Regions from separate parts of the Pseudomonas sp. LB3P31 genome, predicted to be linked through region 3. Evidence: predicted binding sites of a transcription regulator. Region 3 holds the regulator's gene; each other region holds the start of a gene.

Region 1 (7,527 bases), 1.9 Mb from region 3:
GCGAAATGGGCCGGCATTTTAACAGGCTCAGCGATTTGTGCTGCTCTCTCCGACTTGTGACGCACCTCGCTAACTGTATTTGCCGGTTTTGTTACTTTCACGCAGGATACGTAATGTATTTGCGTCTAATGTTCGTAATTCCTGATACAAAAGCCACGTCTGATAACTGATGTCATTTGGTCATTGGTGGGTGGCGCGGCATAATGTCCGTCGCCAACCCCATTGCAGAGTCTAGGGAGCTAGCTTGTCTACGCCTGTCGAACCCTTGCGTTTGCTGCTACTGGCCGAAGAGCCGGCGTGGGCAGCGTTGTTGCGCGAGTGTCTGGCTCCGATGGGGAGCTCGGCCGTGCTTATCAGCGCTCCGAACTGGGAGTCTGTCAGCAGTCTGTTCGATGACAACCGCAGCGCGGTGTTGTTGACGATCCCTGCGCTGCAGCCACTGCCCGGTCGTTGCACCTTGCCGACGGTATTGCTGCTCGAACACGAGCCGCCGTCGCCGCCCGATGGAGTGAGCGACTGGTTGGTGCGCGATCTGCTGGATTCCGGCATGTTGCGCCGTTGCCTGCGCCATGTGCGCGAGCGCGGTTTGCTGGAGACCACCCTGCAACGGCTGGCCGAGCAGGACCCGTTGACCGGCATCGCCAATCGCCAGGGTTTCCAGACCCTGCTGGCGGCGCGCCTGGTGGAAAACGACGGCCGTGGCCTGGCGCTGGGACACCTGGACCTCGACAACTTCCGCCACGCCAACGACGCCTTGGGGCATCAGGCGGGCGATCGGTTGATCCTGCAAGTGGTCGCCAGGCTGAAAAGCCAGCTTGAGGTCGGCGATCAATTGGCGCGGCTGGGCAGCGACGAGTTTGCCTTGCTGATCGACACTCGCCGCGCCCCCCAGCGCGCCGAGTGGATGGCCGAAAGAATCACCGAAGCGCTGGCCGAGCCTTACTGGGTCGACGGCGAAAGCCTGTTGATAGGCTCGAGCCTGGGCATTGCCCACGCCCGCGCCCAGGCCGGAGCCGACCCGCTGATGTGGCACGCGCACATCGCCATGCAGCAAGCCAAGAGTACTCAAGGTTGCACCTTCCACATCTTCAATGAGCGCATCAACCGCAATGCCCGCAGCATGGCCGACCTCGAAAGTGAGCTGCGCCGGGCGCTGCGTCGCGATGAGCTGGAACTGCATTACCAGCCTCGGCTGAACCTCGAAGACGGGCAGATCGTTGGCCTTGAAGCGCTGGTGCGCTGGCGGCATGCCGAGCGCGGGCTGTTGCCGCCAAGCGAATTCGTGCCGCTGGCCGAGCAGAGCGGCTTGATCGTGCCGCTGGGTTACTGGGTGATTTCCCGGGCACTGCGCGACATGCAGGCGCTGCGCGAGCGCGGGCTGCCGGCGTTGCACATGGCGATCAACCTGTCGTTCCGCCAGTTTCAGGACAGCCAGTTGTTGCCCACGCTGAGCCGCCTGATCGTCGAGCGCGGGGTGGATGCGCAGTGGCTGGAGTTCGAACTGACGGAAACCGCAGTGATGCGCCGCAGTGATCTGGTCAAGCAGACCATGGATGCTCTCGGGCGCCTGGGCGTGCGGTTTTCCCTGGATGACTTCGGTACCGGCTTCTCGTCATTCGTCCACCTCAACAGCCTGCCGATCGCCTTGTTGAAGGTCGACAAGAGTTTTGTTGGTGGCATGGAGGAGCGCGAGGAGAACCGCAAGCTGGTGCACGCGATGATCAACCTGGCGCACAACCTCAATCTGGAAGTGGTCGCCGAAGGCGTGGAAACGCCGGAGCAGCTGGATCTGTTGCGCGGGTTCGGCTGTGATCAGGTGCAGGGATATCTGATCAGCAAGCCGTTGCCGTTGGCGGAGCTGGTGGAGTATTTGACATTTGGTAGCAGTCAGCAGCCGATGATCGAATACGTGATCTGACCCAAAACCCCTGTAGGAGTGAGCCTGCTCGCGATAGCAATGTGTCAGTCAACACAGTGTGACCTGACACACCGCTATCGCGAGCAGGCTCACTCCTACAGGGGGATCTCACTCGGTCTGGGCTAAGTCGAAACGCTGCCCAGCCGGCTCCCGCCTAATCATCCGCTTCATCTTCCACTCAAACGCCAGCGTCAGGCTCACCGCCGCGCACGCCAGACCCAGGGCCAGGCCCCACCACACGCCCGTTGGGCCCCAATCCAGATGGAAGGCCATCCACCAGGCCGCCGGAGCGCCAATCAGCCAGTAACAGCCCAGTCCCACCAGGAACGTGGTCTTGGCATCCTTGAGCCCACGAATGCAGCCCATGGCAATGGTCTGCGTGCCGTCGAACAGCTCGAACCAGGCGGCGACCGCCAGCAGGCTCACCGCCAGTTCGATCACGGGACGAAATGCCGGGTCGTTGTGGTCCAGGAACAAGCCAATCAGCTGATTCGGCAGCAGCCAGAACACCATCGCGAAACCGAGCATTGCCGCCGCCCCGAACACCAGCCCGACCCGTCCTGCCAACCGCGCCTGCAGCAATTGCCCGGCGCCGTAGTGCTGGCCAATGCGCATGGTGATCGCGTAGGACATGCCTGCGGGCACCATGAACGCCACAGAGACAATCTGCAGGGCGATCTGGTGTGCACCCATTTGCGTGCTGCCCATGGTGCCCATGCACAGAGCCGCGAAGGCAAACAGCCCGACTTCCACCGCATAGGTGCCGCCAATGGGCAGGCCGAGCCGCCACAGCTCTTTGAGGTACTGGCGGTTGGGCCGCGACAGACCCTCGCGCAATGGATAAGCGTCGTACGCGCGATGCCGCCGAATGTGCAGCGCCAGCGCCAGTGCCATCAGGTTGGCGACAATGGCCGTGACCAGCCCGATCCCTACCAGGCCCATCTTCGGCAGGCCAAACATGCCGGTGATCAACGCATAGTTGAGCAGGAAGTTGGCCACCGTACCGGCGAGGCTGATGACCATCACTGGCGTGGCCCGGCCAATCGCACTGGTGAAACCGCGCAGGGCCATGAAACTCAGGTAGCCGGGCAGGGCAAACGGCAGGATCAACAGAAACTCCCCGGCCGCCTGGACGTTGGCTGGCGTCTGACCGAACAGCAACAACACCGGCTTGAGGTTCCACAGCAGCAGGCCTGCAACCAGCGCCATCAACCACGCCAGCCACAAACCTGCCTGGGTCAGCTTCGCCGCGCCGACGATATCGCCTGCGCCCTGTCGGATCGCCACCAGGGTGCCGACGGCAGCAATCACGCCGATGCAGAAGATCGACACGAACGAATAGGTGGCCGCGCCCAGGCCACCGCCGGCCAGCGCCTCGGGACTGAGGCGCGCCATCATCAGGGTGTCAGTGAGGACCATCAGCATGTGCGCCAACTGCGAGGCAATCAACGGCCCCGACAGCCGCAGGATGGCCAAGAGTTCAATACGCGCTGGATGCTTCATGATCATCACGCTCGATTTTCAAAGGGAACAGCAGACCGTCGATTTTCGGCGCTCCGGGGGAATTTCACAAAGGGATAAAAAGGATGGGTGGCATGACTAAAACTCATCATGATGAGTTTCTGCTAAGTTGATGTCATTGCGCTGTAGGAGCTTTCTGCATGTCTCGTCGTCTTCCTCCCTTATATGCGCTGCGGGCGTTTGAAGCGGCCGCACGCCACAGTTCGTTCACCCGTGCGGCCGAAGAGTTGTCGATCACCCAGAGTGCGGTCAGCCGGCATATTCGTACGCTCGAAGAGCATTTTGCCTGCCGACTGTTTCATCGCAGTGGCCGCAACCTGCAGCTGACCGAATCGGCCCGGCTATTACTGCCGGGCATCCGCGAAGGCTTTACCGCCCTCGAGCGGGCGTGCAACACCCTGCGCGCCGAGGACGACATCCTGCGCATGAAAGCGCCCTCGACCCTGACCATGCGCTGGTTGCTGGCGCGCCTCAGTCGATTCCGCCACCTGCAATCGGGCAACGAGGTGCAACTGACCAGCGCCTGGATGGACGTCGACTCAGTGGATTTCAACGACGAGCCGTTCGACTGTGCCGTGCTGTTGAGCAATGGGCACTTTCCGCCGGATTGGGAGGCGAGCTACCTGTTTCCCGAAGAGCTGATCCCAGTGGGCGCGCCGAATCTGCTGAACGAACAGCCCTGGGATGTGACGCGCCTGGCCCACACTGAACTGCTGCACCCGACGCCGGACCGTCGCGACTGGCGCAACTGGCTGGAACGCATGGGCCTGGCCGAACAGGTGTCGCTCAAGGGCGGGCAAGTGTTCGATACGTTGGAATTAGGCATGATCGCTGCCGCCCGCGGGTATGGTGTGTCGATGGGCGACCTGCTGATGGTGGCCGAGGATGTCGCCCAGGGACGATTGAGTTTGCCGTGGCCGACTGCGGTTGCCAGCGGTGAGAAGTATTACCTGGTGTGGCCGAAAACCCGCCCCGGCGGAGAGCGCATGCGCCGGCTCAGTGACTTCCTGCAAAGTGAGGTCAGGGCCATGGAGCTGCCGGACGTCGAGCATCTGAGCTGAATCGATAGAGCGGTTGCAGCGCCGGGCTGCGGTTATATCCCGGTAAAAAGCTCAAGTATTGGGTTTTGCCGCCGAAGAGCTGCAGGTGGAACCTTCGTGCAGGTTTCGCGCAACCCCCAATATTAGAAATTTCGCTGAGTGTGCAACCCGATCAAGGAGGATTCGGACGCTTGGCCAGGAGCTGTCATGTCTCAACCTCGCGCCCGGATCGCCTCTCAGCTGGGTATCGCGCTCGCCGTGATACTGGCAATCGTCATCAGCTGCAGCACCCTGTTCGCCCTGCGCTCGCTGGACACCGCCAACCTCGCTACCCGCGAAGAACACCTGGCCAGCGAGGCCCGGTTGCTGGCCGATCAGTTGAGCACCTTCCATGGCACGCTGCGCGAAAGCACCCAGCGTCTTAGCGGCCTGTTCGAGAAGCGTTTCAGCGCCGGCCTGAGTCTGCACCCAGATCAACCGGTAACCGTCGCAGGCGTACAGACTCCGGGCTTGCACCTTGGCAGCGAAGTGCTGAACAACAACTTCCAGGAAGTGGACGAGTTCAAGCAGATGACGGCCGGGGTGGCCACACTGTTCGTGCGTAACGGTGAAGATTTCATTCGCGTCAGCACCTCGCTGAGCAAACAGGACGGCACGCGGGCCATCGGCACGTTGCTGGATCACGCGCACCCGGCTTATGCGCGCCTGATGGCCGGGCAGAACTACGTCGGCCGTGCCTTGCTCTTCGAGCGGTCCTACATGACTCAGTACACTCCCGTACGCGATAGCGGCGGCAGGGTGATTGCCGTGCTGTTTGTAGGATTCGATTACACCGATGCGCAGAACGCGCAGTTTGCCAACCTCAAGCGCTTCCGCATCGGCCAGACCGGCTCTCTGGCCTTGCTGGATGAGCAGGGCAAATGGCTGGTGCCGATCGCTGGCGTACAGGCATTGGAGCAGGCGGTGCCGAGCCTCGTCGCCCTGGCGAAAATCCCGGGTAAGGGCGAGTTCTGGAGCGACAAGTCCGAAGACTTCTACAGCGTGGCCGTGCCGTTCGAAGGTGGCCCGTGGTCCGTGGTGGCGAGCATGCCGCAAGCGGAGATTCGCGCCGTGACCTGGAGCGTCGGCATTCAATTGGCGATTGGCAGCCTGCTGGCGATGTTGATTGCCGTGGGGGCGGCGGTGTGGTTGTTGCGCAGCAAACTTGCGCCGCTGGGTGATCTGGTGCGCCAGGCCGAAGCCTTGGGTGCCGGTGATTTGAGCGTTCGCCTGAACGTATCCAGCCATGATGAAATCGGCCAGCTGGCTCGCGCGTTTAACCAGATGAGCCAGGCCTTGTCGACCATGGTCGAGCACATCCGCAAAGCCTCGCAAGAGGTCAACAGCCGGGCCCAGGCCTTGTCCGGGCTGTCCGGCGGCGCATACGAAGGCATGGAGCAGCAGTCGGGGGAAATCACCAGCATGGCCGGTGCGGTGGAGGAATTCAGCGCGACTTCCCTGAACATCGCCGACAACATGGGCAGCACCCAGCTACTCGCCCAGGAGAACGCCCAGCAAACCCGGATCGGCCGTACTTCGATGGACGAAGCCTCTTCTTCTCTTGAACAAATCGCCGGCGCGCTGAACAGCACCGCCACGGTGATCAACACTCTGGGCCAGCGCTCTCAGGAAATCGGCGGCATCGTCGGGGTCATTACCTCCATCGCCGAGCAGACCAATTTATTGGCCCTTAACGCAGCGATCGAAGCCGCCCGTGCCGGTGAGCAGGGCCGCGGTTTTGCGGTGGTGGCCGATGAGGTGCGCAACCTGGCTTCACGCACTCGCCAGGCGACCGATGAGATCTCGCTGATGATCCAGAGCATCCAGCAGGAAACCGGCAATGCCATCAGCACCATGGAACAGGGCAATGTGCTGATGCAGGAAGGCTTGTCGCGTAACGCCAATGTCGCTGCGGCCCTGGCGCGCATTGACGAGCAGAGCCGTTCGGCCGGCCAGCAGTTCTCGGCGATCACCACAGCGACCCAGGAGCAGAGCAGCACCGCGACGTTGCTCAGCAGCAACTTGCAAAGCATTGCGCTGGCCAATAGCGAGCAACGTGAGGTGGTGTCGCATCTGGCTGTGACCGCCAAGGAACTGGAGAATCTGGCGGCGGAATTGCGGCATGAGGTTGATCGGTTTCGTTGAGGGTTCGCTGACATAGCTATCGCGAGCAGGCTCACTCCTACGGTGCTATGTGGCGCTCACAAATTCCGTGACCGCCGACGCTCCACTGTAGGAGTGAGCCTGCTCGCGATAGGGGCCCCACTTTCTTGAGCTTGTACCAAGACCGCAAATCGATTCTTTGCTTTTGAGCTTGATGAACCGTTTCAGCAAGACTATAAAAATGGCACAACTCCAAGAAAGGCTCCTGCCATGACTCCGCTCAAACTCTTCATCGCCCTCAGCGCACTGTCCGCTGCCTCCCAAGCCATGGCCTGGGATTACACCCTGCTCGACTCCGACAAAGCTGCGGAAAACTGGACAATCAGCAGCCAGCAGCTCGGGGTGAAAACCGACAAACCCTTCTCCGTGACCCTGCGCACCTTGCACGGCGGTCGCCAGGAGGGTGTCAGCATCGTCGACATCGATAACGGCACCATGAAGCTTTCTGTGGTACCGACCCGCGGGATGAACGTGCTGCAAGCCTCGGTCGGCGACGTGCGCATGGGCTGGGACTCGCCGGTCAAGGAAGTGGTCAACCCGGCCTTCATCGAACTTAATGGTCGCGGTGGGCTGGGCTGGCTGGAAGGCTTCAACGAACTGGTCACCCGCTGCGGTTACGAATGGGTCGGCCATCCCGGCATGGATAACGGCGAGCTGCTGACCCTGCACGGTCGCGCCGCCAACATCCCGGCCAGCAAAGTCACCCTGCACATCGACGAAAAACCGCCTTACGCCATCAGCCTGCGCGGCGAGTTGAAGGAACAGGCATTCAAGAAAGTCGACTTCTCTGTCGCCACTGAACTGGTCACCGAGCCCGGCAGCGTGCGCTTCAGCCTTAACGACACA
Region 2 (7,527 bases), 2.7 Mb from region 3:
TCGGCTGGCCTGCGCATTCCCGCCAGTCCACCAGTCGCCCGTCGGGTCGAGAATCGCTTGCCGGGTGCAGATGCCAACCCTTATCTGGCGATCGCTGCCAGCCTCGCTTCCGGACTGTATGGCATGCAGAAACGCCTGGAGCCGAGCGAGCCGATTCAGGGTGAGTTCGAGGTGCCGGATAATCTTTCGTTGCCCTGTACCTTGCATGCCGCTCTCGAACGTCTGAAACGTAGTCACTTGGCGAAGGAACTGTTTGGCAAGGAGTTCATCGAAGGCTACGTCGCTTCGAAGACCCTGGAGTTGACCAGCTTCCTTGACGAAATTACCCCCTGGGAGCGTCGTGTATTGGCCGCCCAGGCCTGACGAATCAGCGCCACCGGGCTATCTTTTCGGATAGCCCGACACTTACTGCAAGGAGCCGCTCGGAACGCCGATGCGCCAAATTTGGAAATCCTTTCGAGCGCTGTATTTCGCCTCGCTGATGATGTTGATCGGCTCGGGCTTGTTGAGTACGTATCTGGGCCTGCGCCTGGCCGCCGACAATGTCGACAGCCTGTGGGTGGGTGCCTTGATGGCCGCCAACTATTTCGGCCTGGTGCTGGGGGGCAAGATTGGTCACCGGCTGATTGCCCGTGTCGGGCATATCAGGGCCTATGCAACCTGTGCCGGGATCGTCGGCGCGGCCGTGCTGGGTCATGGATTGATTGACTGGCTCCCCGCCTGGCTGTTCCTGCGGGTGATCGTCGGCCTTGGCATGATGTGCCAGTACATGGTCATCGAAAGCTGGCTCAACGAACAGGCCGAAGCCAAGCAGCGCGGCCTGGTGTTCAGCGGCTACATGATCGCTTCATACCTGGGGCTGGTGTTGGGTCAGTTGATTCTGGTCATGCACCCGGCGCTGGGTTTGGAGTTGCTGATGCTGGTTGCCCTGTGTTTCGCCCTGTGCCTGGTGCCAGTGGCCCTGACCCGGCGGATTCACCCGGCACCCCTGCACCCGGCGCCCATGGAACCGCGGTTCTTTATCAAGCGGGTGCCGCAGTCATTGAGCACGGTGCTGGGCGCGGGCCTGATCGTCGGCTCGTTCTACGGTCTGGCGCCGCTGTATGCCTCGCAGCAAGGGCTGTCCACCGAACAGGTCGGCCTGTTCATGGGTAGCTGCATTTTTGCCGGGCTGCTGGTGCAGTGGCCGCTGGGCTGGCTGTCCGACCGCTACGATCGGGCCTTATTGATTCGTTGCTTTGCTTTCACCCTGGCAGTGGCAGCGCTGCCGCTGGCAATTCTCAAACAGGTGCCGCTGGAAGTGTTGTTCATCGCCGGGTTCTTCTGTTCCCTGGTGCAGTTCTGCCTGTATCCCTTGGCCGTGGCGTTCTCCAATGACCACGTCGAAGGTGATCGCCGGGTCTCCCTGACCGCGATGCTGTTGGTGACTTACGGCGTCGGCGCCAGTATCGGACCGCTGGTGGCCGGGGTCTTGATGAAGCTGTTCGGCAGCCAGATGCTGTATGCGTTCTTCAGCTTCTTTGCACTGGTGCTGGTGTGGCGGATTCGGCCGAAAGCCGTTACCAACCTCCATCAGGTGGACGATGCACCGCTGCATCACGTGGCGATGCCGGACAGCATGTCCAGTTCGCCCCTGGTGGCAGCTCTCGACCCGCGGGTTGACGAGCAAGTGGTTCAGGACCAGATGCAGAATCCGGTCACACCAGAGCCTGAGCCCGAACCAGAGCTGGAGCCGGAATCCAAACCGGAAACCGACGATCCATCACCCGATGATCCGGATGAGGGGCGTGAGCAGAGTTTTACCGAGGCGCGTCCTTAATCTCCAGGCATAAAAAAACGGGCAGTCACCGCAAGGGACTGCCCGTTTTTTTTGCCGTCTGCTGTCAGAGGTCGTCTTTGTCGAAACGACGGGCTTCACGCTGCAACTGATAGACAAATCGCTCGACCTGACGCTGCACCAGGCCGCTCATGTTGTGGAAGCGCACGCCGGCGAAGGTGGTGGAGATCTTCTCTTCGAAATGCAGGTAGCGCAGTTCAACCGGGGCAGTCATTTTGCCAAACGGCAGGGCAGCGGCGAAGCGATCGTAGACCTGGCCCAACTGCAGGCTGCCGGTAATGTCGCCGTCGAAGCGCAATTTGCAGCCAGTCGCGGAAATATCCAGCAACTTGCCTTTGAGCGGCGCCTTGAGTCTTTCTCCATCCAGATCGACGTCGACCAGTTGCGCCAGTTTCAGCGCGGCACGGAAGGCGTTGCGGCGCTGGTGGTACACCACTTCATCGGGCAGCGGGCCCTGATAGCAGCGAGTGCCACCGGACTCGTCGATGGTCAGCGCGCCATTGCTTTCCCAGGCAATTCGCACGCCGTCGTGAAAACCTTCGACCTTGAAGGGTTCGCCGGCCAACAGGAAGCGTTCTCCGTCACGCGGGATCATTTCGTCCAGGGCGATCGTGCCGCTGTCACGGTCGATGCCCACCAGATAACTCTGGAAACGCTGCGTGCGCTCATGGAACGTGATGATCAGCGGGTCATGGCTGTCTTGCAGCTGACGCAGGGTGCCGGAGATCTCAAGGGGTGTGGTGAGCACCTTGGGTGGCTGCGGAGTATCTTCCGCGCTTGAGGCATTGAACACGGTTCATCAATCTCCAGACAAAATTTGACAGCGGCTAGCTAGCATTCTGCCAGCATGTTTCTCGTCTTGATAGTACGGGGTCGCGCCAGGTTCACGCCTGACTGAGCGGGCCACGTTTGGCCAGGCTGGAGGTTGATCCGCGCGCGTCATACAGCGCAGGCGTGTCGCCACCGTGCAGGATTTTCAACTGGGTAGCCGTGGCGCTCTGTTGCATCATGATGGACTGGCCATTGGTGGCGTTGATGGCCTGGCACTGGGCCAGGAGATCAGTCAGAACGTCGCTTTGCGACAACAGTCGATCGCCGTTGCTCGATTGGCTGGCGAGTTGTTCCAGACCCTGGCGATTGAGCGGCAGGTTGAGGCTGGCGAGGATTTCGCTGCGCTTGCGGCCATGCTGTTCCAGCAGAATGATCAGAGCCTGCTTGCGCGCCAGAATGTCTTCGAGCAGTCGCATGTCGCGACCATGCAAGGCGAGGGACTCGGTTTGCAGTAACTCGAGCAAATCTTGCGCTGGGGCAAAGTCGTCGATGATCAGTTGCAGTAAATGGGTATCGTGCATGACTGGCCTTGGGTTTTAAGCGTCCAAAAGCCTGGCGCAGACCGGGGCCTAGCGCTGGGCTTCGAAGTTGAGCAGTTTGCTGGCTACGCGGTTGCTGTCGACTTTATAGCTGCCATCGGCAATCGCTGCTTTCAACTCGGCCACGCGGGCTTTGTCGACTTCAGGCTGATCGCGCAGCTTGTCAGTGACCTTCTGCAACTGCTGGGCCTCATTGCTGAGATGTACCGATTCCCCGCTTTTAACGGTAGTGGCCTCTGGGGCCGGGGTATTCAGCGGCGCGGCCTTGGCATTTTCAGCCGCTTCCTTGGTGGCGCTGGTACGTGTACTGCCCGTAAGTGACGGAGAGCTGTTTAATCGGTTGAAATCGATGACCATGATAAAAAACCTCTGGGTATTTGGACGCTTGCCATGTTTTCGGCCATACCCAAGATAACTTTAGGCCCATTTATCAATGAGCTTGCGCGCGTCAGCACTTGCCCTGCCAAGCTTAGTTTAGGGAACAGTCGAAGGCCGCGCCATCTCTTCGGCGACTGTCTTCATTGACTGGCGTCCTACATGGCCACTTCCACCTGGCCAGGCGCGATCACTTGCGCCTTGATGACTCGCTGGGAGTTGAGGTTTTTCACTCGAATCTGGTCGCGCAGACCACCATTGGACAGTGCCTCGCCGGGCATGCGCACGCTGAGTGTGCCGCTGCGGGCTGTGATCACGACCTGGTCGCCCTTGCTGATCACTTCTGCCTGTTCGATGTTCACCAAGGTAACAAGTTGATCGGCGACCATTGGTCGGGTCAGTTTCTGCCCGATCGCCTGGTCCACTGAAGTCAGGTAGCCCTGGCTGATCAGGCTGATGTCACGCTCACGCAAAATCACGTCTTCAGGCTCTATCACGCCCAAGCGGCGCAGGGGGCGGGTGGCGGTAACTACTTCGCGAAACAGTCGGACTTGGGCAGGCACGAACACCGTCCAAGGCGAGGCGCCTTCGCAACGAACCTTGACGGTGACCCGCCCCAGCGGCTTTGCCGGACTTTCCAGGGTGGCTGTCAATTCCCTGTCGCACATCGGCATGCGCAGGCGCGGATCGAGCTGGTTGACCTCGATCTCGTAGCGACCTTCGGTTTGACTGGTGGCCAGATAGTCTTCTACGGTGAATTCAAGAAAACCCTGGGTCACGCCGATAAGCATGTCAGGCAAGGTAACCGAGTCGGCAAGGGCAAGGCTGCCAGCGTTGAACAGGCAAGCGGCGGCCGTCGCGCACAGCAAAGTGCGCAAATGTGCGGTCAGGCGTCGGAAAAATGTCGGTTCTGTGTTCATAAGAGTTAAAAAGCAAGCGCCGTGCCGTTTAGCAATGAATGTGCGTCGCAACACACTTAAGCGTTGGTGTTAGGAGTCTGGGCATGGCTGGTGTAATGGATTCGGTAAACCAGCGCACGCAACTGGTAGGGCAGAATCGCCTGGAGCTGTTGTTGTTCCGTCTCGACGGACCTCAGCTCTACGGGATCAACGTATTCAAGGTTCGTGAGGTGCTGCAATGCCCCAAGCTGACCCTGATGCCCAAGTCCAATCCTGTCGTGTGCGGTGTGGCGAGTATTCGGGGGGCGACCATTCCGATCCTCGACCTGGCGATGGCGACCGGTTCAGGCCGGTTGCTGGACCAAAGCAATCCGTTTGTGATCATTACGGAATACAACACCAAGACCCAGGGTTTCCTGGTGCGCTCGGTGGAACGCATCGTCAACATGAACTGGGAAGAGATCCATCCGCCACCCAGGGGCACTGGCCGCGATCACTACCTGACGGCTGTGACCAGGGTCGACAATCAGTTGGTCGAAATCATCGACGTCGAGAAAGTCCTGGCGGAAGTGGCACCCACGCCGGAAGCGATTTCCGTGGGTGTGGTGGATGTCGAAACCCAGCACAAGGCATTGTCGCTGCGGGTGCTGACGGTCGATGACTCGTCGGTGGCGCGCAAGCAGGTCTCGCGTTGCCTGCAAACGGTTGGCGTCGAAGTGGTGGCGCTGAATGACGGTCGGCAGGCACTGGATTACCTGCGCAAGTTGGTCGATGAAGGGAAAAAGCCGGAAGAAGAGTTCCTGATGATGATTTCCGACATCGAGATGCCGGAAATGGACGGGTACACCTTGACCGCCGAAATCCGCAGCGACCCGCGCATGCAAAAGCTTCACATCATCCTGCATACTTCGTTGTCGGGAGTGTTCAATCAGGCGATGGTCAAGAAAGTCGGTGCCGATGACTTCCTGGCCAAGTTCCGTCCTGATGACCTGGCATCCCGGGTAGTCGACCGGATCAAAGCAGCAGACATCAGCTAGGGGCCCTTTGCCCCTGGCGGTACTAATACGAGTTAAGAGGCGGCATCTTTGTCTACGGGTAATTTGGATTTCGAACAGTTCCGGGTCTTCCTGGAAAAAGCCTGTGGCATTTTGCTCGGTGAAAACAAGCAATACCTGGTATCAAGCCGCCTCAACAAACTGATGGAGCAGCAAGGCATCAAGTCTTTGGGTGAGCTGGTCCAGCGCATCCAGACCCAGCCGCGCAGTGGTTTGCGCGAGATGGTGGTGGACGCCATGACGACTAACGAGACCTTGTGGTTTCGTGACACCTATCCCTTTGAAGTGTTGAAAAACAAGGTGCTGCCGGAAGCGATCAAGGCCGCTCCTGGCCAGCGCTTGCGGATCTGGTCGGCGGCCTGTTCGTCGGGGCAGGAACCGTACTCGCTGTCGATGTCCATCGATGAGTTCGAGCGGGTCAACCTGGGCCAGTTGAAGATGGGCGTGCAGATCATTGCCACCGACCTTTCCGGCACCATGCTGACCAACTGCAAGACCGGCGAGTACGACAGCCTGGCGATCGGCCGCGGCCTGTCGCCGGAGCGCCTGCAACGCTACTTCGACCCGAAAGGGCCGGGACGCTGGGCGATCAAGGCGCCGATCAAGAGCCGTGTGGAGTTCCGCTCGTTCAACCTGCTGGACAGCTACGCGGCCCTCGGCAAATTCGACATCGTGTTCTGCCGCAATGTGTTGATCTACTTTTCCGCCGAGGTGAAGAAAGACATTCTGTTGCGTATTCACAGTACGTTGAAGCCGGGTGGGTATTTGTTCCTGGGTGCTTCCGAGGCGCTGAATGGGTTGCCGGATCATTACCAGATGGTTCAGTGCAGTCCTGGGATTATTTATCAGGCGAAGTGATTGGTTGGGATGTTGAAAAAACGGGAGTCCTTTTGGGGGCTCCCGTTTTTTTTGGTGTGCATATCCATTCTCGTGGTCATGGCTTGCATTGGTTCCGCTTTTACAGCGGGTCACTTGGAGAAGCGCCAAGTAACCAAGCGCTTTTTGCCCCACCACTTGGCACCTCGCTAGGGCTCGGTGTGCCCTCACTCCGGCATCCTTGCCGGTTTACCCGCTCCGCAATACCTGCGTTCGGCCATCGTGGTTTATGGGGCGTCCGCGATCAACAACCAGGCCGAGGCGGCCTGAGAGCCGACCTGGCCGATAGTTCGGCCGTGCATCAGTGGCGAATGGCACACCCTCGTATGCAAGTACCCCTGTGGGAGCAAAGCTTGCTCGCGATGACCGATTACCATTCAACACTGATGCCGACAAGTATGACGCCATCGCGAGCAAGCTTTGCTCCCACAGGTGTCACCTCCAACAGGTGTCACCCCCCCACAGGTTCTCATTTCAAATTCAAGGAAGGTGCACAACCAAACAAGCGCAGCGCGCCGGCTTGATGCCTTGGTCGGCCCTAAGGCCGCCACGGCGAGGCTTTTGATTGCAGGCGCCCCATAAAACCACGCTGGCCGAACGCAGGTATTGCGTAGCGGGTAAACCGGCAAGGATGCCGGTTTAGCTGCGTTGGGCCATGGATGGCCCGTCGCAGCGACCCGCGGAGCAATGCCGGAGTGAGGGCACACCGAGCCTAGGCGAGGTGCCAAGTGGTGGGGCAAGAAGCGTTTGGTTACTTTGCGCTTTTCAAAGTGACCCGCCGTAAGGGCGGAACCAAAGGAAGCCGTGACCGCAGCAACGGATATGTACACAGCAAGATCAAAAGATCGCAGCCTCGTTTCACTCGACAGCTCCTACAGAAGAACCGCGTAACCCGCCGTAGGGCGAAACCAATTACAGCAGTTACCACACACACACACACGGCCCCAGGAAAACACCCTGACCACAAAGCGGCAGAAAAGCGGCAGCCAGCGGAAACCCATTGCCGCTTTTCTGTCGTTGCCCAAATGCCACCACCGCGCAAACCCCCGGTTTATGGGCTTTCATCGATTGGCACGGCGCTTGCTAAGTTCAACATACGAAAAATCAGGTCACCC
Region 3 (7,527 bases):
ATACGCCGGGTGGCGTAACGCTTGAGCATGCTCGGAACATCGAGAATCAGCGCAATGCGGCCGTCACCGGTGATGGTGGCGCCCGACATGCCCGGGGTTCCCTGGAGCATTTTGCCCAATGGCTTGATGACCACTTCTTCCTGGCCCACGAGTTGATCGACGACGAAGCCGATCCGCTGGGTGCCCACCGTAAGGATCACCACGTGGCCTTCGCGCTGCTCTTCATGAGCAGCGGAGGCCACCAGCCAGCGCTTGAGATAGAACAGTGGCAGCGCCTTGTCGCGCACGATCACCACTTCCTGGCCATCGACCACGTTGGTACGCGACAGGTCGAGGTGGAAAATCTCGTTGACGTTCACCAGCGGGAACGCGAACGCCTGGTTGCCGAGCATCACCATCAGGGTCGGCATGATCGCCAGGGTCAACGGCACCTTGATCACGATCTTGGAGCCCTGGCCCTTGGCCGAGTAGATGTTGATCGAGCCGTTGAGCTGGGAGATCTTGGTTTTCACCACGTCCATGCCCACGCCACGCCCGGACACATCGGAGATCTCGGTCTTGGTCGAAAAGCCCGGGGCGAAAATCAGGTTGTAGCACTCGGTGTCGCTCAGGCGATCGGCCGCATCCTTGTCCATCACCCCGCGTTTTACCGCGATGGCGCGCAGGACGTTCGGGTCCATGCCTTTGCCGTCATCGGAGATCGACAGCAGGATATGGTCACCTTCCTGCTCGGCCGCGAGGATGACCTTGCCGCCACGGGACTTGCCCGAGGCTTCGCGCTCTTCCGGCGACTCGATGCCGTGGTCGACGGCGTTGCGCACCAAGTGGACCAGCGGGTCGGCCAGGGCCTCGACGAGGTTCTTGTCGAGGTCGGTTTCTTCGCCGACCAGTTCCAGGATGATCTCTTTCTTGAGCTGGCGGGCCAGGTCGCGAACCAGACGCGGGAAGCGTCCGAAGACCTTCTTGATCGGTTGCATGCGGGTCTTCATGACCGCGGTCTGCAGGTCCGCCGTGACCACATCGAGGTTCGACACGGCCTTGGACATGGCTTCATCGGCGCTGTTGGCACCCAGGCGCACCAGGCGGTTACGCACCAGCACCAGTTCGCCGACCATGTTCATGATTTCGTCGAGGCGCGCGGTGTCCACGCGCACGGTGGTCTCGGCTTCGCTGGCCGGCTTTTCAGCCGGTGGCGCAGCCGGTGCACGGGCTGGCGCAGGCTTGGGTGCTTCGGCTTTGGGCTCTGGCGCTTTGGCCACTGCTTTTGGCGCAGCAGCCTTGGCCACTGGCGCGGCAACTGCAGCGCTGACACCGGTAGCAGTGCCGACTTCGGTAAATTTACCTTTGCCGTGCAATTCGTCCAGCAGCGCTTCGAACTCGTGATCGGAGATCAGGTCACCGCCTACGACCGCAGCCGTTGGCGCAGCCGGAACTGGCGCAGACGCAATCGCCGACTCCAGCGCTTCGACGGCAAAGTTGCCCTTGCCGTGGAGCTGGTCGAGCAGTGCTTCGAATTCTTCGTCGGTGATGTCGGAGCTGTCGCCGGCGGCTTTAGGAGCAACCGGCGCTGCCGGGGCGGCTGGCGCAACCACGGCGTCGACGGCGAACTGGCCTTTGCCGTGCAACTGATCGAGCAATGACTCGAACTCGTCGTCGGTGATTTCGTCGCTGGCCACCGTAGTGCTGACAGGCGCAGGCGCAGCAGCAGGTGCCGCTTCTGCCTGGGCCTTGACGGCGTTCAGTGAGTCCAGCAGTTGTTCGAATTCGTTGTCAGTGATGTCAGCCGATTCGCTTTCAGCCACAGGCGCCACTTCGGCAACCGGTGCAGCCTGGTCGGCAGATTGCGGCTCGGCCAGACGCGCCAGCGACGCCAGCAATTCAGGGGTGGCAGCCGTGATCGGGCTGCGCTCGCGGACTTCGGTGAACATGCCGTTCACCGCGTCCAGTGCTTCAAGAACCACGTCCATCAGTTCCGAGTCGACGCGACGGTCACCCTTGCGCAGGATGTCGAACACGTTCTCGGCGATGTGACAGCACTCCACCAGCTCGTTGAGCTGGAGGAAGCCGGCGCCTCCTTTTACAGTGTGAAAACCGCGAAAAATTGCATTGAGCAAGTCCGCATCATCCGGTCGGCTTTCCAGCTCAACCAGTTGTTCGGACAGTAGCTCTAGAATCTCGCCGGCCTCAACCAGGAAATCCTGAAGGATCTCTTCATCGGCGCCGAAGCTCATTAATGGGGTGCTCCTACAGGTCTAAAATCCAAGGCTGGATAGCAAATCGTCCACATCGTCCTGACCGGACACAACGTCTTCTCTTTTATCGGCATGAATCTGCGGACCTTCACCCTGAGAGAGATGTTTTTGTGGATCTTTTTCAGCCAGCATCGCTTGACGGTCATGTTCGATGCCCGCAAAGCGGTCCACCTGACTGGCCATCAGCACGAGCTTGAGCAGATTGCTTTCAACTTCGGTGACCAATTGAGTCACGCGCTTGATCACCTGACCGGTGAGGTCCTGGTAATCCTGGGCGAGCAGAATGTCGTTGAGGTTGCTCGACACCACGCGGTTGTCTTCGCTGCTGCGTGTCAGGAAACCGTCGACGCGACGCGCCAGCTCGCGGAACTCTTCAGCCCCGACTTCGCGACGCATGAAGCGGCCCCAGTCGGTGCTCAGGGCTTGCGCTTCCTGGCTCAGGCCGTTGACCAGGGGCGTAGCGTTTTCCACCAGGTCCATGGTGCGGTTGGCGGCGGCCTCGGTGAGCTTGACCACATAACCCAGGCGCTCGGTGGCGTCAGTGATCTGCGAGACTTCCTCGGCTTGCGGCATGTGCGGGTCAATCTGGAAATTGACGATCGCACTGTGCAACTCGCGGGTGAGCTTGCCCACCTCCTGGTACAGGCCGCGGTCACGGGTCTGGTTGAGCTCATGGATCAGTTGCACTGCGTCGCCGAACTTGCCCTTTTCAAGGCTCTCGACCAATTCGACGGCGTGTTTTTTCAGGGTCGATTCAAAATCGCCCTGTGAAATTTCTACTTGCTCCATAGCTCCCCCGTGGCGCAGTGACTCAACCTATGCGTTCGAAAATCTTTTCGATTTTTTCTTTCAACGCCTGGGCCGTGAAGGGCTTGACCACATAGCCGTTAACACCGGCCTGGGCTGCTTCGATGATTTGCTCGCGCTTCGCTTCGGCGGTCACCATCAGCACGGGCAGGTGCTTGAGCTTTTCGTCGGCGCGCACGTGGCGCAGCAGATCGATGCCGGTCATGCCGGGCATGTTCCAGTCCGTTACCAGAAAGTCGATGCTGCCGCTGTTGAGTACCGGGATGGCGGTAGTGCCATCGTCGGCCTCGACCGTGTTGGTGAACCCAAGGTCACGCAACAGGTTTTTAATGATCCGCCGCATCGTTGAGAAGTCATCAACGATGAGGATTTTCATGTTCTTGTCCAATTCGACCTCCAAGCAGTCTTAAACGCGCCCAGCACCTGGACACGCCATTTCATTCAATCCGGCAAAGCACTCGATGACTGTCTGGAGCACAACAGATCGCGACCGGCGCGTGTGAAACCCGCCAGCCCGTTTGCAGTGTCCCCACACTGCCTTCAGCGCGCTCGCCACTCCCCCAAACGCCCCCGCAAACGGGCCGCGCACTGGCTGTGTAACTGGCTGACCCGCGATTCGCTGACCCCCAGGACCTCACCGATTTCCTTGAGGTTCAGCTCTTCGTCGTAGTACAGCGCCAACACCAGTCGCTCACGCTCCGGCAAATTGGCAATCGCGTCGGCCAACGCAGCCTGGAAGCGTTCATCTTCCAGGTCGCGCGATGGCTCCGTATGGGCACTCGCGCCATCCTCGTGCAGCCCTTCGTGTTCGCCGTCCTGTAGAAGGTCGTCGAAACTGAAGAGGCGGCTGCCCAGGGTGTCGTTCAAAATCCCGTAATAATCGTCAAGGCTCAATTGGAGTTCGGCCGCAACTTCGTGATCTTTAGCGTCGCGACCGGTTTTAGCTTCAATTGAGCGAATTGCGTCGCTGACCATCCGGGTATTGCGGTGGACCGAACGTGGCGCCCAGTCCCCCTTGCGCACTTCATCGAGCATCGCGCCGCGGATTCGAATGCCCGCGTACGTCTCGAAACTCGCGCCTTTGCTGGCGTCATACTTGGTCGATACTTCAAGCAGGCCGATCATCCCGGCCTGGATCAGGTCTTCGACCTGGACACTCGCCGGCAAACGCGCCAGCAAGTGGTAGGCAATGCGTTTTACCAGTGGCGCGTAACGCTCGATCAACTCGCCCTGAGAATCGCGGGCTGACTTCTTGTAGAGGTTATAGCCACTGGCGGTCATAGCACAGGTCCTGCCGTCTGTTGCACGAGACGCTCGACGAAAAATTCCAGGTGCCCGCGCGGGTTCGCCGGCAGCGGCCAGGTATCGACCTTCTGCGCAATCGCCTTGAACGCCAGCGAACACTTGGAGCGTGGAAACGCTTCATACACCGCACGCTGTTTCTGCACGGCCTTGCGCACGCTTTCGTCATACGGTACCGCGCCGACGTATTGTAGGGCGACGTCGAGGAAGCGGTCCGTGACCTTGGTCAACTTGGCGAACAGGTTGCGCCCTTCCTGCGGGCTCTGGGCCATGTTGGCCAGGACGCGGAAGCGGTTCATGCCGTAGTCGCGGTTGAGCAACTTGATCAGCGCGTAGGCGTCGGTGATCGAGGTCGGCTCGTCGCAGACCACCAGCAGCACTTCCTGGGCCGCCCGCACGAAACTGACGACCGAGTCGCCGATGCCCGCTGCGGTGTCGATCACCAGCACATCGAGGTTGTCGCCGATGTCGCTGAATGCCTGGATCAGCCCGGCGTGTTGCGCCGGGGTCAGGTGCACCATGCTCTGGGTGCCGGACGCGGCCGGCACGATGCGAATCCCGCCGGGGCCTTGCAACAGAACGTCGCGCAGCTCGCAGCGGCCTTCGATCACGTCGGCCAGGGTACGTTTGGGTGTCAGCCCCAGGAGGACGTCGACGTTCGCCAGCCCAAGGTCGGCGTCCAGAAGCATGACGCGCCGGCCGAGCTCTGCCAAAGCCAGCGACAAGTTCACTGACACGTTAGTTTTGCCGACGCCACCTTTGCCGCCGGTCACCGCGATCACCTGTACGGGATGCATGCTGCCCATGTTATTTCTTTACCTTGTCTTGCATAGACGGAGGCCACATTACTGGCTGCGCGTTCATCAACTGAACAATGCATGGCAGACCATCGATGTAGGTACAAAAACGATTCATTAATACCTCAGCCAACCTGCTTGGTGGGACTGTGGTAAATATCAGCGAACATGTCAGCCATGGCTTCTTCGCTGGGTTCTTCCTGCATTTGCACGCTGACTGCGCGGCTGACCAACTGATGACGCCGCGGCAGATGCAAATCATCCGGGATCCGCGGCCCATCGGTCAGGTAGGCCACCGGTAGTTCATGACTGATGGCCAGGCTCAACACCTCGCCCAGACTTGCCGTTTCATCCAGTTTAGTCAGGATGCAGCCGGCGAGCCCGCAGCGCTTGTAACTGTGATAAGCGGCGGTTAGCACCTGTTTCTGGCTGGTGGTTGCCAGCACCAGGTAATTTTTCGACTTGATGCCACGCCCGGCCAGGCTTTCCAGTTGCATGCGCAGTGCCGGATCGCTGGCCTGCAGGCCGGCGGTATCGATCAACACCACGCGCTTGCGCAACAACGGGTCCAGTGCCTGCACCAGCGATTGCCCTGGATCGACGTGAGTCACCGGGACATTGAGGATGCGACCGAGGGTCTTGAGCTGTTCCTGGGCACCAATGCGGAAGCTGTCCATGCTCACCAGCGCGATGTTCTGCGCGCCGTACTTGAGTACGTAGCGCGCCGCCAGCTTGGCCAGGGTGGTGGTCTTGCCCATGCCGGCCGGGCCGACCATGGCAATCACGCCGCCCTCTTCCAATGGTTCGATTTCCGGTGTGGCAATCATCCGCGCCAGGTGCGCCAGCAACATGCGCCAGGCCTGACGGGGTTCTTCAATGTCGGAAATCATCGCCAGCAGGTCGCGCGACAATGGGCCGGACAGACCGATGCGCTGCAGGCGACGCCACAGGTTGGCCTGGGCCGGACGGCTGCCTTGCAGCTGATTCCAGGCGAGTGAGCCCAACTGCACTTCCATCAATTCACGCAGGCTGTTGAGCTCGAAACGCATCGAGTCGAAAGCCCGTGGGTCGACGCCGCCGGTGGCAACAGGCGCTGGAGCCGGACGTGCAGGCTCGGTGTAGGTTGGTTCGACCAGCGGTTCGGCGGCGGTCAGTGGCAAGCCGGCAAACAGCTGGCGATTGGTCGCCTTGTCGCTCTCGCCTTCGCTGCGCAGGCTCAGTTCGGCCTGGGCGGTGACGATCCGCGACTGGGTCTTGCGCAGTTCATCTTCGAGTTCAATATTCGGAACACGCGGCGCCAGCGCCGACAGCTTGTAATCGAGGGCGGCCGTCAGTTCCACGCCGCCGGCGATTCGGCGATTGCCGATAATCGCGGCATCGGCGCCCAGCTCGTCACGGACCAGTTTCATGGCCTGACGCATATCGGCGGCGAAAAAACGCTTAACTTGCATAAACCACTACCTCAGCCGTTGGGCCCTACTGTCGCAACGATGGTCACTTGCTTGTTGTCAGGAATTTCCTGATACGCCAACACGTGCAAACCCGGGACTGCCAGCCGACCGAAGCGCGAAAGCATTGCGCGAACGGGGCCGGCTACCAGCAGTATCACCGGTTGACCTTGCATTTCCTGACGCTGCGCCGCATCGATCAACGAGCGCTGCAGCTTCTCCGCCATGCTTGGCTCCAGCAGAACGCCCTCTTCCGAGCCTTGTCCTGCCTTCTGCAGACTATTGAGCAATATCTGTTCCAACCTTGGTTCCAGCGTGATAACTGGCAGCTCGGAGTCAGTGCCTACAATGCTTTGGACGATTGCGCGGGACACGCCGACTCGTACGGCAGCCACCAGCGCGGCGGTATCTTGACTCTTGGCCGCGTTGTTCGCGATGGCCTCGGCGATGCTGCGGATGTCGCGCACCGGCACTTGTTCGGCGAGCAAGGCCTGCAACACCTTGAGCAACTGCGACAGCGAAACCACCCCCGGCACCAGCTCTTCTGCCAGTTTCGGCGAGCTTTTGGCCAGCAATTGCATGAGTTGCTGCACTTCTTCGTGCCCGATCAGCTCGCTGGAGTGCTTGTACAGAATCTGGTTCAAGTGAGTGGCCACTACTGTACTGGCATCGACCACAGTGTATCCGAGTGATTGCGCCTGGGCACGCTGGCTGACTTCGATCCAGACTGCCTCCAGGCCGAAAGCCGGATCTTTGGCGGTGATGCCGTTGAGCGTGCCGTAGACCTGGCCGGGGTTGATCGCCAGCTCGCGGTCCGGGTAAATCTCCGCTTCGGCGAGGATCACCCCCATCAGCGTCAGGCGATAAGCACTCGGCGCCAGGTCGAGGTTGTCACGAATGTGCACAGTCGGCATCAGGAAA
Region 4 (7,527 bases), 2.9 Mb from region 3:
AGCAGGTTGGCATCCATCGAGTACGGGGATTTTTTCTTGCCGTGACGCTCGATCGGGATATTGTGCTTTTCAGCGTAATCCATCAGCTTTTCACGGGACAGCAGGTCCCACTCGCGCCACGGAGCGATGACTTTCACGCCCGGTTTCAAGGCGTAAGCGCCCAGCTCGAAACGGACCTGGTCATTGCCCTTGCCAGTGGCGCCATGGGAAATAGCGTCAGCGCCGGTTTCATTGGCGATTTCGATCAGGCGCTTGGCGATCAACGGACGAGCGATGGAAGTACCCAGCAGGTACTCACCTTCGTAAACGGTGTTGGCGCGGAACATCGGGAAAACGAAATCGCGCACGAATTCTTCGCGCAAGTCGTCGATGTAGATCTCTTTGACGCCCATGGCCTGAGCCTTGGCGCGTGCAGGTTCGACCTCTTCGCCCTGACCCAGGTCGGCGGTGAAAGTCACCACTTCGCAGTTATAAGTATCCTGCAGCCACTTGAGGATCACCGAAGTGTCCAGGCCGCCGGAATACGCCAGAACGACCTTGTTTACGTCCGCCATGCCATCACTCCACGGGGTTCTACGGAAAGGCGACGAGTCTACCGGTCATGCGCGTTAATTTACAGAGGCGCGACAGCTTATGACGACGAAGCGACAGATTGTGTCGAGAGCGCGACGATGACCGGTCAGTCAGGAAGTTGTTGGCGCCGTACCGGGTGCGCTGATCTGAGGTGCGACTTGAGGAGCGGCCTGGCCCGGCGCCACACGCTCCAGGCGCACCGCAACGCGGCGGTTTTTCGCGCGGTTGGCGGCACTGCTGTTAGGCGCCACTGGATAACGTTCGCCGTGGAAACGCAGAGTCACCTGGGATTCGAGGATGCCATTGACCTTGAAGAATTCCATCACCGCCAACGCTCGGCGACGCGACAGGTCACGGTTGGTCAGGCGGTTACCGCTGTTGTCGGAGTGGCCATCCAGTTCGATGTGATTAACCGTCGGATCAGCCTTCATGTAGTCCAGCATCACCTGCAACTGCGCCTTGGCCCGGGCGTCGAGGTCCATGCCTTCTCCGGGGAAACCGATTTGCGACTGCCTGATCTGCTCGAAGTTTTTCGGTAGCAACTTGGCCACGCAGCCCTGGTAGTCGTTGAACGCCTGGCTGAACTTGACGGGCAACAGCCGCACTTCCGAAATCCGTCCGTCCCCTGACGCATGTCGGATGACTGGACTGCGGCCGTCGAGCAAACCACTGATCAGGCGTCCGGCCTGCACCTGGGACGTATTGAACAGCACGTTGCCACTGCCGATGCGCACTGACCCCAGGTCGATGTCGCCTCGTCCCGGCTGCCAGGGCGCGGCGGCGGCCAGCAGGGTCGCGGAACCTCCGCCCAGCATCGCGTTGAAGGCTGTCAGGCGGAACGTCGCCTGCTCGCCAGCGCGACGGACGAATTCGCCCGAGCCGAAGTCAGTGATCGGCTGGGCAAGGCGGCATTCGAACTTGTCACCTTCGACCGTCCACTCGATGCTCTCCAGGCGGGTCTGGAAAGTGAGCGCCATCGCCGGGACGCTGGCAAACACACTGAGCAAGGCTAAATAACGCTGGCGCACGGGAGGCTCCACTGGCTTCTACAACTGAAAGACCGACACAGACTTGTTTACGGCATACCTGTTGGATATCGGAAGGTTGTCGCAAAACTTGATAGCGAGTGCCTGGAAGAGTCTTTTCCGGTAGCATTCCCCTCAGTTTGACCCGCCTGGAATCCCCTCATGTCCGACCGCCTGACCCTGCTGCGTCCCGACGACTGGCATATTCATCTTCGCGATGGTGCCGTGTTGACCAATACCGTCGCGGATGTCGCGCGCACCTTTGGCCGCGCCATCATCATGCCCAACCTGGTACCTCCGGTGCGTAACGCTGCTGAAGCCGATGGCTATCGCCAGCGGATTCTCGCCGCGCGCCCAGCCGGCAGCCAGTTCGAACCGCTGATGGTGCTGTACCTGACCGACCGCACCCAGCCTGAAGAAATCCGCGAGGCCAAGGCCAGCGGATTTGTCCACGCCGCCAAGCTGTATCCGGCCGGCGCGACCACCAACTCGGATTCTGGCGTCACCAGCATCGACAAGATCTTTCCTGCGATCGAGGCCATGGCCGAAGTCGGGATGCCCTTGCTGATCCACGGTGAAGTCACCCGTGGTGATGTCGACGTATTCGATCGCGAGAAAATCTTCATCGATGAGCACATGCGTCGAGTGGTCGAGCGTTTTCCGACCCTCAAGGTCGTGTTCGAACACATCACCACCGCTGACGCCGTACAGTTCGTCAACGAGGCTTCGGCCAACGTCGGCGCGACCATCACCGCGCATCACCTGCTGTACAACCGCAACCACATGCTGGTGGGCGGGATTCGGCCGCACTTCTACTGTCTGCCGATCCTCAAGCGCAATACGCACCAGGAAGCCTTGCTCGACGCCGCCACCAGCGGCAGCCAGAAGTTCTTCCTCGGTACCGATTCCGCGCCCCATGCCCAGCATGCCAAGGAAGCCGCGTGCGGCTGTGCCGGTTGCTACACCGCTTATGCAGCGATCGAGATGTACGCCGAAGCGTTCGAACACCGCAACGCGCTGGACCAGCTCGAAGCCTTCGCCAGTCTTAATGGCCCACGGTTCTACGGCCTGCCGGCGAATACCGATCGCATCACCCTGGTCCGCGAAGAGTGGACCGCCCCAACCAGCCTGCCATTTGGCGAGCTGACCGTTATCCCGCTGCGCGCCGGTGAAAAACTGCGCTGGCGCCTGCTGGAGGAACACGCGTGAGTGAAGACCATTTCGACGACGAACAGGAAGGTCAAGGTGGCGGCGGTTCGCGTCACCCGATGGCTGCTCGCTTCCGTGGGTACCTGCCAGTTGTTGTCGACGTTGAAACCGGTGGTTTCAACTGTGCCACTGACGCGCTGCTGGAAATCGCCGCCACGACGATTGCCATGGACGAAAAAGGCTTTGTATACCCGGACCACACCTACTTCTTTCGTGTAGAGCCTTTCGAAGGCGCGAACATCGAAGCGGCAGCATTGGAGTTCACCGGAATCAAGCTTGATCACCCGCTACGCATGGCAGTGAGTGAAGAAACCGCACTGACCGATATTTTTCGCGGCATCCGCAAGGCCCTGAAGGCCAACGGTTGCAAGCGGGCGATCCTGGTCGGTCACAACAGCAGTTTCGACCTGGGCTTCCTCAATGCGGCCGTTGCGCGGCTGGACATGAAACGTAACCCGTTTCATCCGTTCTCCAGCTTCGACACCGCGACCCTCGCCGGTCTCGCCTACGGTCAGACCGTACTGGCCAAGGCCTGCCAGGCAGCCGACATCGACTTCGACGGTCGCGAGGCGCACTCGGCTCGTTATGACACCGAGAAGACTGCCGAGCTGTTCTGCGGCATCGTCAATCGCTGGAAACAGATGGGCGGCTGGGAAGACTTCAACGACTGACTGTCGGATCGCTGTTGTGGGAGCAAAGCTTGCTCGCGATGGACGCCAACGATAACGCTGGCGGCCTGACACCCAGCGGCGCGCTCGAATCCATCGCGAGCAGGCTCGCTCCTACAGTGATAGGCGTTCATCCTGCCCATAAAAAAACCGGCCTCAGCGGCCGGTTTTTTTGTGCCTCGAATGCGACTTACAAAGCAGCAGCATTCTCGGTCAGGTAGGCAGCAACGCCTTCAGTCGAAGCAGTCATGCCCTTGTCGCCTTTTTTCCAGTTGGCAGGGCAGACTTCGCCGTGCTCTTCGTGGAATTGCAGAGCGTCGACCAGACGGATCAGCTCTTCCATGTTACGGCCCAGCGGCAGGTCGTTGATGATCTGCGAACGGACAACGCCTTTGTCGTCGATCAGGAACGCGCCACGGAAAGCCACGCCGCCTTCGGACTCAACGTCGTAGGCCTTGGCGATTTCGTGCTTCATGTCAGCAGCCATGGTGTAGCGAACCTGGCCGATACCGCCATTGTTCACCGGGGTGTTGCGCCATGCGTTGTGGGTGAAGTGCGAGTCGATCGACACCGCGATCACTTCAACGTTGCGGTTCTTGAAATCGGACATGCGGTTGTCCAGAGCGATCAGCTCGGATGGGCAAACGAAAGTGAAGTCCAGTGGGTAGAAGAACACCAGGCCGTATTTGCCTTTGATGGCCGACGACAGGGTGAAGCTGTCTACGATCTCGCCATTGCCGAGTACGGCCGGTACGGTGAAGTCAGGGGCTTGTTTGCCTACGAGTACGCTCATTGATATCTCCTGGTGTAGAAACGTGAAGTTTCGGGTCGGTGCCAGCCTGCCACCTTCAGGCGACAGCCCTGTGACACGAACCCGCTTCATAAGGACCGGCCATCATACACGGGGTTTTTCGCCTGTCCTCAATGGATTTCCCCGGCGCGGTAAAATATCGTGGCCGATGATTTCCTTAGCGCTAACCGTTCGTCAGTGACAGGCGCTTATAACAAGAAGCTTTCCGAAAGCACTTTGACAATCATTCTCGTTAACATTAAGATCCATCGCAATTGAGTCACAACCAGCGACGGTTCTCACTTATGTATGTCTGCCTCTGCACTGGCGTCACCGACGGTCAAATCCGCGATGCAATTTTTGAAGGTTGCTGCAGCTACAAGGAAGTCCGTCAGGCTACCGGCGTAGCCAGCCAATGCGGTAAATGCGCCTGCCTTGCCAAGGAAGTGGTGCGTGAAACCCTGACCAAGCTGCAAACCGCCCAGGCGGCCATTCCCTTCCCGGTAGAATTTACTGCCGCGTAAATACCCTATTTCAAACGACCGGACTTCATGTCCGGTTTTTTTATGCCCGCAAATCAATCGCTTAGACGCTAGACGCGGAACACAAACATTCTTATTCCGATTAATTTTCACTTAACTTTCAATAACTTAGGTTTGACACTCTTAGTTGTGCGGCTCAAACTCTGCGTTATAGACAGTTAATACAGGGCAGGACCCCATCATGAAAGGCGACATTACAGTCATCCAGCATCTCAACAAGATCCTTGCCAATGAGCTGGTCGCGATCAATCAATACTTCCTGCATGCGCGCATGTACGAAGATTGGGGCCTGAACAAGCTCGGCAAGCACGAGTACAAAGAATCCATCGACGAGATGAAGCATGCGGACAAGCTGATCAAACGCATTTTGTTCCTTGAGGGCCTGCCGAACGTCCAGGACCTGGGCAAGCTGCAGATCGGTGAGCACACCCGGGAAATGCTCGAGTGCGACCTGCGCATCGAACGCACCGGGCATGCCGACCTCAAGGTGGCGATTGCTCACTGCGAGACTGTTGGCGACTTTGGCAGCCGTGAACTGCTTGAAGATATTCTGGAGTCGGAAGAAGAGCATATCGACTGGCTGGAAACTCAGTTGGGCCTGATCGACAAGGTAGGTCTTGAGAACTATCTGCAGTCGCAGATGGGCGAAGAGTAAGAACTGTGTAAGAGCTGGGTAGGAGCTGAGTAGGAGCTGTCGAGTGCAACGAGGCTGCGATCTTGCCGATGGCAGTGGCGACATCGACATAACTTATCAAGCGCAATAAAAAGCCCCGTTCCTCTTTCGAGGAGCGGGGCTTTTTAGTTGCTGAAGATCAAAAGATCGCAGCCTCGTTGCACTCGACAGCTCCTACAGGGGAGCCAATCGTTTAGGCTTCGGTCTTGGTCGCAGCAGCCGCTTCAACAGCCGACTTGATGGTGGTCTGCAACGAACCGTCAGCAGCCATCTCGGTCATGATGTCGCTACCGCCGACCAGCTCACCACCGACCCACAATTGCGGGAAGGTCGGCCAGTTGGCGTATTTTGGCAGGTTGGCGCGGATTTCCGGGTTCTGCAGGATGTCCACGTAAGCGAACTTTTCACCACACGCCATCACGGCCTGCGCGGCTTTAGCAGAGAAGCCACACTGCGGGGCATTCGGCGAACCTTTCATGTAAAGCAGAATGGTGTTGTTGGCAATCTGCTCTTTAATCGTTTCGATGATATCCATGGAGCACCTCGGCTGAACTTTCCGACTCAAGGGTCGGCACGGTGGCGCATTGTAACGGAAACCCGAGCGCCATGCTCGGTCTCCCCGACAGACTCGCTCAAGCCGCCGCCACCGTTACAGGCACTCCATTCAACGCAGCATTTCCCGAGAGTTCGTCGAGCTGACACTCATCGGTCAGGTCATTGGCACTCGACCCCGGTTGGCCACTGGCGATTGTCATCTGCACGCCCGGCCGGGCATGCCCCCAGCCGTGAGGCAGGCTGACCACGCCTTGCATCATGTCCAGACTTGCCACCACCTCTACTTCAATTACACCCACCCGCGAACTGACCCGCACCCGCTGCCCATCGGTGAGCCCGCGCTTGTCCAGATCCTCCGGGTGCATGAGTAATTGATGGCGCGGCTTGCCCTTCACCAGCCTGTGATAGTTGTGCATCCAGGAATTGTTGCTGCGCACATGCCGACGGCCAATCATCAATAATTCATCGGCGGCTGGTGCCTGCAGCGCAGCGAAGCGAGTCAGGTCAGCGAGGATCACTGCTGGCGCGGCCTGGATGCGCTTATTGGCGGTCTTTAAACGAGGCGCGAGATTGGGTTTCAACGCCCCCAGGTCGACTCCGTGAGGGTGATCGAACAAGGTCGCCACGGACAACTTGTGTTCGGAAGCGTCGCCATAGGCGCCCATGCGCAGACCGCGGTCGATCATCTGTGCAGGCGCAATGGTTGGCTTGAGATCCTTGCCGGTCCTGGCGGCAAACGCCTGGGCCAGGCCGACGAAAATCTCCCAGTCATGCAGCGCACCTTCGGGCTTGGCAAGGATCGCCCGGTTGAAGCGGCTGACATTGCGTACCGCGAACAGGTTGAAGGTGGTGTCGTAGTGATCGTTTTCCAGGGCCGAGGTTGACGGCAGGATCAGGTCGGCATAACGCGTGGTTTCGTTGATATACAGGTCGACGCTGACCATGAACTCCAGACCGTCCAGCGCCTGCTCCAGTTGCCGGCCGTTAGGCGTGGACAGCACTGGATTGCCCGCCACGGTAATCAACGCCCGAACCTGCCCTTCGCCTTCGGTGAGCATCTCTTCGGCCAGCGCCGAAACCGGCAGCTCGCCGGCATACTCCGGCCGCCCGGACACGCGGCTCTGCCACAGATTGAAGTGTCCGCCGGAGGTCGATGCCACGAGGTCCACCGCCGGTTCGGTGCACAGCGCGCCCCCTACCCGATCAAGGTTGCCGGTGACGAGGTTGATCAACTGCACCAGCCAATGGCACAACGTGCCAAACGCCTGGGTCGAGACCCCCATGCGTCCGTAGCAGACGGCCGTCGGCGCGCCTGCGAAATCCCGCGCCAGCTGGCGGATGGATTCGGCGGGCACCGCGCACAGCGGGCTCATTGTTTCGGCATTAAATGGCGCAACTGCGGCGCGCACTTCGTCCAGGCCATCCACCGGCAGATGACTGCCTTGGGCCAGGCCTTCAGCGAACAGGGTATTGAGCAGGCCGAACAGCAGCG

What was found. The regulator FliA, encoded in region 3, starts transcription of late flagellar genes. The targets are predictions, from matches to a motif close to CTAAAGTTTNNNNNNNNNNNGCCGNTAA.
Region 1: a site for FliA is predicted at 4,551-4,578, ahead of ACYZTK_RS16170 (methyl-accepting chemotaxis protein). Genes of this name have one in related genera too.
Region 2: a site for FliA is predicted at 3,601-3,628, ahead of flgM (flagellar biosynthesis anti-sigma factor FlgM). Genes of this name have one in related genera too.
Region 4: a site for FliA is predicted at 1,667-1,694, ahead of ACYZTK_RS20935 (flagellar protein MotY). Genes of this name have one in related genera too.

Annotation. Positions count from the first base shown of each region.
Region 1 covers NZ_CM142710.1:3,576,965-3,584,491, forward strand. Annotated here, with positions in the region: gene ACYZTK_RS16155 (putative bifunctional diguanylate cyclase/phosphodiesterase) at 245-1,918, shown strand; gene ACYZTK_RS16160 (NorM family multidrug efflux MATE transporter) at 2,027-3,421, opposite strand; gene ACYZTK_RS16165 (LysR substrate-binding domain-containing protein) at 3,580-4,500, shown strand; gene ACYZTK_RS16170 (methyl-accepting chemotaxis protein) at 4,687-6,663, shown strand; gene ACYZTK_RS16175 (aldose 1-epimerase family protein) at 6,892-7,527, shown strand, end outside.
Region 2 covers NZ_CM142710.1:4,852,556-4,860,082, forward strand. Annotated here, with positions in the region: gene ACYZTK_RS22135 (glutamine synthetase family protein) at 1-363, shown strand, start outside; gene ACYZTK_RS22140 (MFS transporter) at 434-1,819, shown strand; gene ACYZTK_RS22145 (flagellar brake protein) at 1,884-2,630, opposite strand; gene ACYZTK_RS22150 (flagella synthesis protein FlgN) at 2,722-3,189, opposite strand; gene flgM (flagellar biosynthesis anti-sigma factor FlgM) at 3,238-3,564, opposite strand; gene flgA (flagellar basal body P-ring formation chaperone FlgA) at 3,741-4,502, opposite strand; gene ACYZTK_RS22165 (chemotaxis protein CheV) at 4,586-5,518, shown strand; gene cheR (protein-glutamate O-methyltransferase CheR) at 5,567-6,394, shown strand.
Region 3 covers NZ_CM142710.1:1,717,791-1,725,317, forward strand. Annotated here, with positions in the region: gene ACYZTK_RS07745 (chemotaxis protein CheA) at 1-2,231, opposite strand, end outside; gene ACYZTK_RS07750 (protein phosphatase CheZ) at 2,253-3,041, opposite strand; gene ACYZTK_RS07755 (chemotaxis response regulator CheY) at 3,064-3,435, opposite strand; gene fliA (RNA polymerase sigma factor FliA) at 3,600-4,340, opposite strand; gene fleN (flagellar synthesis regulator FleN) at 4,337-5,167, opposite strand; gene flhF (flagellar biosynthesis protein FlhF) at 5,284-6,609, opposite strand; gene flhA (flagellar biosynthesis protein FlhA) at 6,621-7,527, opposite strand, start outside.
Region 4 covers NZ_CM142710.1:4,595,033-4,602,559, reverse strand. Annotated here, with positions in the region: gene ACYZTK_RS20940 (argininosuccinate synthase) at 1-554, opposite strand, end outside; gene ACYZTK_RS20935 (flagellar protein MotY) at 684-1,601, opposite strand; gene pyrC (dihydroorotase) at 1,761-2,807, shown strand; gene rnt (ribonuclease T) at 2,804-3,478, shown strand; gene ACYZTK_RS20920 (peroxiredoxin C) at 3,666-4,268, opposite strand; gene ACYZTK_RS20915 (bacterioferritin-associated ferredoxin) at 4,571-4,789, shown strand; gene bfr (bacterioferritin) at 4,989-5,462, shown strand; gene grxD (Grx4 family monothiol glutaredoxin) at 5,674-6,015, opposite strand; gene ACYZTK_RS20900 (molybdopterin oxidoreductase family protein) at 6,113-7,527, opposite strand, start outside.